Regions from separate parts of the Cronobacter dublinensis subsp. dublinensis LMG 23823 genome, predicted to be linked through region 1. Evidence: riboswitches for the same ligand, from Rfam matches in the RefSeq annotation. Region 1 holds a riboswitch; each other region holds the start of a gene.
The links. Region 1 has a riboswitch for thiamine pyrophosphate ahead of thiM (hydroxyethylthiazole kinase). Riboswitches for the same ligand answer to the same signal wherever they lie in the genome.

Region 1 (2,266 bases):
TCTTCCAGCGCCATCGCCAGTCGGGCAAGGCTAATTATGTATAAAAAAATGAAGCGGATAGCAATCGGCGCAGGGCGGATTTGATGGTGGCGCAGGTTGCAGTTTCTAATGGGCAGCGTTCTCTCCTGCAATCCTCAAGCTGCGCTCGAGTGAGTTTACAGGACATAACTTAAGCACAGAGGTCAAAACTCCCTGGAAAGCGTTAAATATCCGTTAAACCTGACAGAGTACTCATCACAATTTATCAGACCAGGGCCGATAAAAAGCTTTCTCTTTGACTTTGTTGGTGAAAATTTATTTTGCTGTAGTGGTTTACTATGCCCCTTATTATTGGACGAAAAATAATCTAATGGAAAATTCAGGCTTGCTGGTGTCTCGAATAAGCGTACGGCTGGAGGTATATCGATGTATAAATTATTTTGTGGTGCTCCAGATAATGCGTTGTCCAGTGTTACGCAAGTATTATGCTAAAACACGATCAAGGTAATAATAGCGAATGCGCGACGTAACCATTTTATCCTGCCAAACTACTGCGACACGAGTTATAAATTTTAAATGTAATTAACTAGATGAATGATGTTATTAATTTCATTTGTTAAGTGGCAGCTTATTGAATGTTAATTTCATTTTTTATTTAACACGCAGAAAGAACGACAGCCTCACTCCCCCTTGCCTCCCTCATCCGTTTGTCCTACTCTGGCAGCGGTAAATGTATTTACTGATGACTCGGGGTGCCCTTCCTTGCGAAGGCTGAGAAATACCCGTATTACCTGATCTGGATAATGCCAGCGTAGGGAAGTCAGATGCCTGTCCGGTATCCCGTCTTCGCGCCTGGCAGGAGAGAACCATGTCTTCTGACCTGCTTTGCGGCACCCATGCCGCGCCTGTTGTCACTCAACTTCGTCGTCACGCCCCGCTGGTGCACTGCATCACCAACGATGTGGTGCAAAATTTCACGGCCAATGTGCTGCTCGCGCTGGGCGCTTCGCCCGCGATGGTGGTCGATGCCGACGAAGCCGCGCAGTTCGCGACCATTGCCGATGCCCTGTTGATTAATTTAGGCACGCTCACGCGCCCGCAGCAGTTGGCGATGCGCGCGGCTATCGACAGCGCCCGTGCGGCGGGCAAGCCCTGGACGCTCGACCCGGTCGCGGTCGGCGCGCTGACGCTGCGTACCGGCTTTGCCCATGAGATTCTGGCGCTCCGGCCTGCGGCTATCCGCGCCAATGCATCTGAAATTCTCGCGCTGGCAGGCGAAAGCGGCGGCGGACGCGGCGTTGACGCCATCGCGAGCGCGCATCACGCCCGCGAGGCCGCGGCTTTGCTGGCGCGTCGCAGCGGCGCCGTCGTCGCGGTAACCGGCGAGGTCGATTACATCACCGATGGCGAACGCACGCTGGCGGTCGACGGCGGCACCGCAATGCTTACGCGCGTGGTCGGCACCGGGTGCGCGCTCTCGGCAGTAGTGGCCGCTTGCTGCGCGCTGCCAGGCGATCGTCTGGAGAATGTCGCGACGGCCTGCTGGCTGATGAAGCGCGCGGGCGAACAGGCGCTCGCCGTCTCGTCAGGGCCGGGCAGTTTCGCCCCTGCGTTACTCGACTGCCTGCATGCGCAGGCGTTCGGAGGCCAACATGCAGCGCATTAACGCCCTCACCATCGCCGGCACCGACCCGAGCGGCGGCGCGGGTATCCAGGCGGATCTGAAAACCTTTTCGGCGCTTGGCGCTTATGGCACGTCGGTTATCACCGCGCTGGTGGCGCAGAATACGCGCGGCGTTCAGTCGGTGTATCGCGTCGAGCCGTCGTTTGTCGCCGCCCAGCTCGATTCGGTATTAAGCGACGTGCGCATCGACACCACCAAAATCGGCATGCTGGCCGAAACCGATGTGGTCGAGGCGGTGGCGGAGCGGCTCTCACACTACCGGGTGCGCAATATCGTGCTGGATACCGTGATGCTCGCGAAAAGCGGCGATCCGTTACTGAGCCCGTCGGCGGTGCGCACGCTGCGCGAGCGGTTGCTGCCGCAGGTGGCGATTATCACGCCGAACCTCCCGGAGGCGGCGGCGCTGCTGGAAACGTCTCACGCCCGCAGCGAGGCGGAGATGCGCCAGCAGGGCGAGGCGTTGCTGGCGCTCGGCTGCGGCGCGGTGCTGATGAAGGGCGGCCATCTCATTGATGACGAAAGCCCGGACTGGCTCTTTACTCGCGATGGCGCCACACGTTTTACCGCGCCGCGCGTGATAACGAAAAACACGCACGGCACCGG
Region 2 (2,266 bases), 1.9 Mb from region 1:
GGTGCGAAAGGCACCATTTCGCCATGATCGAGCCGCCGCGCGAGACGATACCCGTCAGGCGTTTCGCGGTCATCGGTACGTAGCGCAGCAGCACGCCAGCGTGAATGGTGAAGTAATCGACGCCCTGTTCGGCCTGCTCCAGCAGCGTGTCGCGGAACATCTCCCAGCTGAGATCTTCGGCGATCCCGTTGGCCTTCTCCAGCGCCTGATAGATCGGGACGGTGCCGATCGGCACCGGGCTGTTGCGCAGGATCCATTCGCGGGTTTCGTGAATATAGCGCCCGGTGGAGAGGTCCATGACCGTATCGGCGCCCCAGCGGGTGGCCCAGACCAGCTTCTCAACCTCTTCTTCAATCGACGACGTCACCGCCGAATTGCCGATATTCGCATTCACCTTCACCAGAAAGTTGCGGCCGATAATCATCGGCTCCGATTCCGGGTGGTTGATGTTAGCAGGGATAATGGCGCGCCCGGCGGCCACTTCGTCACGCACAAATTCCGGCGTGATGTTATCCGGCAGACGCGCGCCGAAACCAACGCCCGGATGCTGCTGGCGCAGTACCCCGGAGCGAATGCGCTCGCGCCCCATGTTTTCGCGAATGGCGATGAACTCCATTTCCGGCGTTACGATGCCCTGGCGGGCGTAGTGCAGCTGCGTGACGCGTTTACCCGGCTGCGCGCGCTTCGGCGTCAGCAGACCGTGAAAACGCAGATCGTCGAGCCCGTCGTCAGCGAGACGCTCACGGGTATAGGCGGAGCTGCGCGCGCTCAGAGTTTCGGTGTCGTTGCGGGCGTCTATCCAGCGGCTGCGCAGCTTTTCCAGCCCTTCGCGTACGTCGATGCGCACGGCCGGATCGCCATAGGGACCAGAGGTGTCATAAACCGGCACCGGCTCGTTGGGTTCAACGTGCGGGTTTTCTTTCGTGCCGCCCGTAAGCGTTGGACTCAGGCGGATTTCACGCATCGGCACGCGAATATCTTCGCGCGAGCCGGTGAGGTAGATGCGGTGCGAATTGGGGAAAGCGGTGCCTTCCAGCGTGTCGATGAAGCGTTGTGCGGCGGCGCGCTGTTCGCGGCGGCCTGGTTTGTTTGATACAGACATAGCGCATTCCAGTTAACGGTCAGGAAGTGGCTTGTCAGAACAACGGAGGAGTAATGGAGATGCGCCCGCGCCGCGTTTGCAGACGTTCAGGGGCGGCAGACGGCACCCTGAGCGGGGCATAATGGAATTACTCTTGTTCCCTTCGCAGGTATTAACCTGATCAGGTTCCGCGGATCCCGAATTAACGGTCTCAGCCCGTGCTCGCGCACTGGGCACTCCGACAAGATAAACCCCGCAACAGGCGCGGGGACGTGATTAAACTACTCGCGAATCAGTGCAAACTCAAGCCGGACGCGCGAGACCGGCTTCGTCATTGGCGCTTTCGCTCAGGTTGTTGTCAAACGCCAGCAGGATGAGCTGGTCTTCCAGCGCGAAACGGGCGGCGAGCGCCTCGCCGATGCCGGAAAGCGCTTCCTGAAACTCCATGCAGTTATCGTGGTCGATAGCGCTTTCCAGATGGGTATCGTAGAAATCCATGATTTGCTGGGTGTTGGCTTCCAGCTGCGGATAGATTTGCGTGGCGGCGACCAGCGGGCTGGTGCCTTCCATTTCGCTGATGACGCGTTCGTAAATATTAAAGTGGCCGGCGGAGAGATAATCCACCAGACAGTGACAAAAATCGTCCAGCGCCTGTTCATCCAGCGCGGTTAGCGGCTCCTTGCCGGGTTTGATGCCGACCATCTTGTAATAGGTGACTAACAGATGGTTGCGGGCGCCAAGCCAACGATCAACTAACTCATTACTCCCACCAACGCGTTCCGTCAGACTTTTTAGCTGGTTTAGCATGATCGACTCCATGAGATATAAGATGTAAAAACGCAAATGACCCAAAATATGTAAGAACAATGTTAATAACGTGCCAGTGACGCAGAGGTAGCGCAATCAATTATGGAACGTACTCTAGAAAATTTAGACCATGGCTGGTGGATAGTCAGCCATGAACAGAAATTATGGCTGCCAAAAGCGGAATTACCTTACGGTCAGGCAGCGGATTTTGGTCTGGCGGGTGAAAAAGCGCTGCAAATTGGCACCTGGGAAGACGCGCCCGTGTGGCTGGTGCTCCAGAAGCGCGATAACGACATGGCCTCGGTGCGCCAGCTTATCGATCTTGATGCCGGGCTGTTCCAGCTGGCGGGGCGGGGCGTTCAGCTCGCCGAGTTTTAC
Region 3 (2,266 bases), 2.2 Mb from region 1:
GCAACGTATCTGCGCCCTGCCGCTGTACGCCCATATCCATCAGGTCGTCTCTCCCACCGCCTGGACGCTCGATATTCACCTGAGCGAGCCGGATGACTGGCTGCCGTGGCTGCTCGGCAGCGTGCCGGCGATGATCCTCCCGCGCGAATGGCCGGATTTGCCCAAATTCGCCAGCCAGCCGGTCGGCACCGGCCCCTACGCGGTGGTGCGCAATAACAGCACGCAGCTGAAAATTCACGCCTTCGACGACTACTTCGGCTACCGGGCGCTTATCGACGAAGTGAATTTCTGGGTGCTGCCGGATATCGGCGAAGAGTTAAGCTGCGCCGTGCAGCTCGAAGGCCCGACGCGCGAGCCTGAAGAGAAAGCCGTCGAAAGCCGGCTCGAAGAGGGCTGTTACTACCTGCTGTTTGATTCCCGCTCGCGCGTCGGGGCCATGCCGCAGGTCAGGCGCTGGATAAGCCATCTGTTCACGCCCGCGCGCCTCTTGCACCACGCCGCGCCACAGTATCAGCGCATCTGGTTCCCGGCCTATGGCCTGCTGCCGCGCTGGCACCACGCGCCGCAAATTCTGGAGGCCCAAAAGCCCGCCGGGCTGGAGCGCCTGACGCTCACCTTCTATGGCGATCATAATGAGAACCAAATTATCGGCGCGCTTTTACGCGATATCCTGGCGCAGGAGCAGGTCGAGCTGGAGCTGCGTGAAGTGAGCTATGAGGAGTGGTATCAGGGCGAAATAACCAGCGATTTGTGGCTAAACAGCGCCAACTTCACGCTGCCGCTCGATTTCTCGCTGTTTGCGCAGCTGTGCGAAGTGCCGCTCATCCAGCGCTGTATCCCGCTCGACTGGCAGGGCGACGCGCAGCGCTGGCGCACCGGCGCGCTCAATCTGCCGCAGTGGTGCCGCACCATGCTGGAGCGGCAGGATATCTTACCGCTTATCCACCACTGGCTGATGTTGCAGGGCCAGCGCAGCATGCGCGGCGTGAGGATGAACACCCTCGGCTGGTTTGATTTTAAATCCGCCTGGTTCGCGCCACCCGAGCCGTAACCCTTTCGCAACATTACGCAAATCATTACAATGGGCCGTTCTCAACGGGGTGCCGCCGGAAAACCGGCGCGCTGAGATAATACCCGTCGAACCTGATCCGGATAACGCCGGCGAAGGGATTTGAGGCTACCGCTCAAAATCCTTTGCCCCCATTTGATAAAGGTGCAAAGTGTTAAAAAAACTGCTTCCGCTGCTGGCGCTGGTCGCCGTCCCGGCTTTTGCCAAACCTGTACTGACCGTCTACACCTACGATTCCTTCTCCTCCGAATGGGGCCCTGGCCCGAAAATCAAAACCGCTTTTGAGGCGCAGTGCGGCTGCGAGCTGAAATACGTGGCGCTGGAAGATGGCGTCTCGCTGCTCAACCGCCTGCGCATGGAAGGCAAAAACAGCAAAGCCGATGTGGTGCTGGGGCTTGATAACAACCTGCTGCAGGCCGCGACCGCCACCGGGTTGTTCGCGAAAAGTGGCGTCCCGGCAGACGCGGTCACTGTGCCTGGCGGCTGGAGTAACGACACGTTCGTGCCGTTCGACTATGGCTGGTTCGCCTTCGTCTATGACAAAAACAAGCTGAAAAACCCGCCGAAAAGCCTGAAAGAACTGGTGGAGAGCGACCAGAAATGGCGCGTCATTTATGAAGATCCTCGCACCAGCACGCCAGGGCTTGGCCTGCTGCTCTGGATGCAGAAAGTCTATGGCGACAAAACGGCGGACGCGTGGCAGAAACTCGCGGCGAAAACCGTCACCGTCACGAAGGGCTGGAGCGAAGCCTACGGCCTGTTCCTGAAAGGCGAAGGCGATCTGGTGCTGAGCTACACCACCTCGCCGGCCTACCACATTATCGAAGAGAAAAAAGAGAACTACGCCGCCGCGAACTTTAGCGAAGGCCACTATTTGCAGGTGGAAGTCGCCGGGCGCACCGCCGCCAGCAAACAGCCGGAACTGGCGGAAAAATTCCTCAAATTTATGGTGTCGCCTGCGTTCCAGAATGCGATCCCGACCGGCAACTGGATGTATCCGGTCGCGGGTGTCGCGCTGCCGGAGGGCTTCAACGCGCTGACGAAACCGCACACCTCGCTACAATTCACCGCTGAGGATGTGGCCGCGCAGCGCGCGCAATGGACGAGCGAATGGCAACGCGCCGTGAGCCGCTGATCCCAGGCTGGCTCTGGCCGGGCCTCATCGCCGCCCTGCTGATGGCAGCGGTGGCGCTGGCG

Region 2: linked by a shared signal. The riboswitch ahead of thiC (phosphomethylpyrimidine synthase ThiC) and the one ahead of thiM (hydroxyethylthiazole kinase) in region 1 are both predicted to bind thiamine pyrophosphate.
Region 3: linked by a shared signal. The riboswitch ahead of thiB (thiamine ABC transporter substrate binding subunit) and the one ahead of thiM (hydroxyethylthiazole kinase) in region 1 are both predicted to bind thiamine pyrophosphate.

What each region holds. Positions count from the first base shown of each region.
Region 1 is NZ_CP012266.1:2,921,543-2,923,808, reverse strand. It holds TPP riboswitch at 718-814, shown strand; gene thiM (hydroxyethylthiazole kinase) at 848-1,645, shown strand; gene thiD (bifunctional hydroxymethylpyrimidine kinase/phosphomethylpyrimidine kinase) at 1,632-2,266, shown strand, end outside.
Region 2 is NZ_CP012266.1:364,525-366,790, forward strand. It holds gene thiC (phosphomethylpyrimidine synthase ThiC) at 1-1,102, opposite strand, end outside; TPP riboswitch at 1,223-1,332, opposite strand; gene AFK67_RS01715 (Rsd/AlgQ family anti-sigma factor) at 1,385-1,888, opposite strand; gene nudC (NAD(+) diphosphatase) at 1,991-2,266, shown strand, end outside.
Region 3 is NZ_CP012266.1:769,293-771,558, reverse strand. It holds gene sgrR (HTH-type transcriptional regulator SgrR) at 1-1,051, shown strand, start outside; TPP riboswitch at 1,087-1,188, shown strand; gene thiB (thiamine ABC transporter substrate binding subunit) at 1,221-2,204, shown strand; gene thiP (thiamine/thiamine pyrophosphate ABC transporter permease ThiP) at 2,180-2,266, shown strand, end outside.